DNA from 2 places in the Methylobacterium sp. Gmos1 genome. Region 2 is predicted to be linked to the other one. Evidence: riboswitches for the same ligand, from Rfam matches in the RefSeq annotation. Region 2 holds a riboswitch; the other holds the start of a gene.
What was found. Region 2 has a riboswitch for glycine ahead of ACS5PV_RS21495 (D-amino acid dehydrogenase). Riboswitches for the same ligand answer to the same signal wherever they lie in the genome.
Positions count from the first base shown of each region.

Region 1: it holds a riboswitch for glycine, as region 2 does, so the genes downstream of both, ACS5PV_RS15490 (D-amino acid dehydrogenase) here and ACS5PV_RS21495 (D-amino acid dehydrogenase) in region 2, are expected to answer to the same signal.

Region 1 covers NZ_JBSNCC010000007.1:8,495-10,688, forward strand. Annotated here, with positions in the region: gene ACS5PV_RS15485 (alpha/beta fold hydrolase) at 1-260, opposite strand, end outside; glycine riboswitch at 697-794, shown strand; glycine riboswitch at 798-890, shown strand; gene ACS5PV_RS15490 (D-amino acid dehydrogenase) at 947-2,194, shown strand, end outside.
Region 2 covers NZ_JBSNCC010000012.1:110,778-112,971, forward strand. Annotated here, with positions in the region: gene ACS5PV_RS21495 (D-amino acid dehydrogenase) at 1-872, opposite strand, end outside; glycine riboswitch at 1,009-1,113, opposite strand; gene ACS5PV_RS21500 (CobW family GTP-binding protein) at 1,204-2,166, opposite strand.

The DNA of each region.
Region 1 (2,194 bases), on a different contig from region 2:
CCGGCGAAGCCGGGCGTCAGCATGCTGGCCGCCGAACCGGTGGTGCCGTGCAGGACGACCACCGGCTCGCCCTTGGGATCGCCCACCGTGGTGTAGTGCAGGCGCAGCTCCGGCAGCACCTCGCCGGTGTGGAACGTGAAGTCCTTGATCGTCCAGTCGCCCTCCCGGGGCGCCGGGTAGTCCGCGGCGAGCGCCGCGAGCGCGACCAACGACAGGGCCGCGGCCGCCGTCGCGGTCCGCAGCACACCCAAGGCACCCATGACGTTTCCTCCGCAACATTGGTCTTTTGTTTGAACGGCCGGCGAGTATCGCGCCCCGGGCCGGGACGGGCAACAGGCGTGCGCGGGGCACACCGGAGCCGCCGATGATCGTGGGCGGTCCTCGCCATCATTCCTTGCAGGAATGGCAGTGTTCCCGAACGGTCTTGAACAGCGGCTGGCGCGTCGTCCAGGGTCCGCCCGGACGGGAAACGCCACGCTCGACCCCGATGCAGCGGCCGACGGATCGTCCACGGGCTCGCACGACACGGCCGGACCGCCCCGCGGTCCGGCCGTGTCGGCGTGCGCGCCGTTCAAGACTGCGATGTTGTTTGGCAAGTCGATGCATGTCTCGTCTTCGTCTTGTCGTTCCGCAAAAATTGCCGTCGAATTCGACTTGACGACTAGGGCAGGTGCCGATACGAGTGTCGACGTCCACTACGACGATGCGGGAGAGATCGAGGGGCTTCGCGCACCCTCGGCGCCGACGGAGCAACCGCCCCGGAAACTCTCAGGCAGAAGGACCGTGTCGTCAGGACGATCTGGAGAGAGGCGGCTGCAACAGGCCGTCCACCGAAGGGGATGTCTGCCTGCGCCAGCGGGCGGACGACGCTCTCAGGTACCGTGACAGATGGGGCGCATGGGCGGGGTCATCCCGCCTTCGCACGCGTTCACGGAAAGCCAGATCCATGCCCCACATCGCCGTCATCGGCGCCGGCATCACCGGCGTGACCACCGCCTACGCGCTCCGCGAGCGCGGCTACGACGTCACGGTCCTCGACCGGAACCGCTACGCCGGCATGGAGACCTCGTTCGCCAATGGCGGCCAGCTCTCGGTCAGCAACGCCGAGGTCTGGAACAAGGCGGCGACCATCCTCCAGGGCCTCAAGTGGATGATGCGGCGCGACGCGCCGCTGCTCGTCAACCCGAAGCCGAGCTGGCACAAGTATTCCTGGATGGCCGAGTTCATCGGCCAGATCCGGCACTACGAGGCCAATACCGTCGAGACCGTGCGCCTGGCGCTCGCCGCCCGCCGGCAGATGTTCGCCATGGCCGAGCGCGAGGGCATCGACTTCGACCTGGAGCAGCGCGGCATCCTGCATTTCTACCGGGACCGCGCCGGCTTCGAGAAGGCGCTCGCCGTCAACACGCTCCTGCGCAAGGGCGGGCTCGCGCGCGACCCGGTCGGCCCCGACGAGATCCGGTCCATCGAGCCGACCCTGCAGGGGACGTATCACGGCGGCTTCTTCACGCCCTCGGACTCGACCGGCGACATCCACAAGTTCACCCGCGGCCTCGCCGAGGCCTGCGCCCGGCGCGGCGTCGCCTTCCTGTACGATTCCGCGATCGAGGCGATCGTGCCGGCGGGCGAGGGCTGGCGCATCCGCCGGCGGTCCTCCGCCGGCGACGACCGGGCGGCCCCCGCGATCGCCGAGCCGCTCGACGTCGACGGGGTGGTGATCTGCGCCGGCTGCGCCAGCCGGGACCTCGCCGCCGGGCTCGGTGACCGCCTCAACATCTATCCCGTCAAGGGCTACTCGATCACCGTGCAGCTGCACACGCCCGAGAGCCGGGAGGCGGCGCCGCAGGTCAGCATCCTCGACGACGCGACGAAGATCGTGACGAGCCGCCTCGGCCGGGACCGGTTCCGCGTCGCCGGCACGGCGGAGTTCAACGGCTTCAACCGCGACATCCGGCACGACCGGATCGAGCCGCTGGTGCGCTGGACGCGCGAGCAGTTCCCGCGCGTCGCGACCGACCGGGTGGTGGCCTGGAGCGGCCTGCGGCCGATGATGCCCGGCATGCTGCCGCGGGTCGGGCCGGGCCGGCAGCGGGGCATCTTCTACAATACCGGGCACGGCCATCTGGGCTGGACCCTGTCGGCCGCGACGGCGCAGATCGCCGCCGACGCGGTCGAGGGCGGCCTGCCGGTCGAG
Region 2 (2,194 bases):
ACCGAGTAGCCCTTGGCCGGGTAGATCGCCAGGTTGACGCCGTAGCGGCGCAGGAACGGCGCCGACCACGCGCCGAGCGAGACGACGACGTTCGGGGCGGTGAGCCGCTGGTGCCCGCCCGCCACCATCGCCTCGACGCCGGTGATCCGGTCGCCGCTTGGCGAGAGCAGCAGGCGCGTCGCCTCCGAGCCGTACAGGAAGGTCGCGCCCATCGCGGCGGTGCGGGCGGCGAGCGCCTGGGTGAAGGCGCGGGCGTCGCCGCTCTCGTCCTCCGCCGTGTAGGTGGCGCCGACCACGTCGTCGATGGCGTGGGCGAAGGCCGGCTCGATCGCCAGCACCTCGTCGCGCGAGACCACCCGGCGCTCGCAGCCGTGCTGGCGCATCAGTTCGGCGACGGGCTTGGCCGCCTCGAACTCCCGGGCGTCGCGATAGAAATGCAGGATGCCGAGGGTCTTCTCCGCGTAGGACAGGTTCTCCGCGGCGCGGATCTCCTGGAGCTTGGCGCGGCTATAGGCGCCGAGCCGCACGATCTCGACGGTGTTGCGGCGTGCCCGCTCGGGGGTGCAGTTGCGCAGGAAGCCGGCGATCCACGACCACTGGTGCCGGTCGAGGCGGGGCGTGAACAGGAGCGGCGCCTTCGCGTCGAACAGCCACTTCATCACCTTGAGCGGCGCCGAGGGGTTCGCCCACGGCTCGGCGTGGCTCACCGAGATCTGACCGCCATTGGCGTAGCTGGTCTCGAGGCCGGCGCCGCCCTGGCGGTCGATCACGCAGACCGACAGGCCGGCCTTCGCGGCCCAGTAGGCGGTGGCGGTGCCGACGACGCCGGCGCCGAGCACGATGAGGTCGAAGGAGGTTTTCTGTCCCGACACGCGTTCCATCCTTCCCGCCGGTCTTGCGGCAGGTCGCAGGAGTTGGAACTCTGTTCGGGTGGCCTGAGAGATTCGCCGGGCCTTGCGACCCGGCTTGCTCCATCGGCGGGCGTCGAAGCGCCCTCTCCAGAGTGCCCTCTCGATCGCGGTCCTTCTACCTGAGAGCTTCGGCGCGCAGCACGGCTGGCACGCCTTTCCCCTTCGGTGCCGGCGCGAAGCCGGTCTCTCCCGCGATCGTCAACGGACGGCCGAGGCTGTAGCACGGCCGTAGGGTTGCGCAAAAGAGCAAAGATCGGTCGCTCCCGCGCGAGGCGGGATCGACCGCTCCCGCTCAGGCGCGGCAGGCCTCGAAGCCCTTCCGGATGGCGTCCGGATCGAGGTGGCGGCCGATGAACACGACGCGGGATTCGCGCGGGTCGCCCGGCTTCCACTCGTCCTGGAGGTCGCCGTCGAGGATCATGTGCACGCCCTGGAAGACGAAGCGGCGCGGCTCGTCGGGGAAGCTGACGATGCCCTTGCAGCGCAGGATGTCGGGGCCCTGGACCTGGGTCAGGTCGGAGATCCACGGCATGAACTTGTTCGGATCGACCGCGCCGGGGATCCGCGCCGAGATCGACTGGATCTCGTCGGAATGGTGGTGATGGTGGCCTTCCTCCAGGAAGTCCGGCTCGACCTCGATGATGCGCGATAGGTCGAAGGCCTTGCGGTCGAGGACGGTCGCGAGCGGCACGGCGCAGTGCTGGGTGCGGTGGATCTCGGCGGACGGGTTGATCGACCGGATCTGGCGCTCGACCGCGTCGAGGCCGGCCTCGTCGACGAGGTCGGACTTGTTGAGCAGGATCACGTCGGCGAAGGCGACCTGGTTCTTGGCCTCGGGGGCGTCCTTCAGGCGCTCGGACAGCCACTTGGCGTCGGCCACCGTCACCACCGCGTCGAGGGTGGCGGCCTCGCCGACGTCCTGGTCGACGAAGAAGGTCTGGGCGACGGGAGCGGGGTCGGCGAGGCCGGTGGTCTCGACGATGATCGCGTCGAACTTGCCCTTGCGCTTCATCAGCCCGTCCATGATGCGGATCAGGTCGCCGCGCACGGTGCAGCAGATGCAGCCGTTGTTCATCTCGAACACTTCCTCGTCGGCGCCGACCACGAGGTCGTTGTCGATGCCGATCTCGCCGAACTCGTTGACGATCACGGCGTAGCGCTTGCCGTGCGGCTCGGTGAGGATGCGGTTGAGGAGGGTGGTCTTGCCGGCGCCGAGATAGCCGGTGAGCACCGTGACGGGGATCTTGTCGGACATGCGGGGCCGTCTGTTCGCGGGTGAGCCG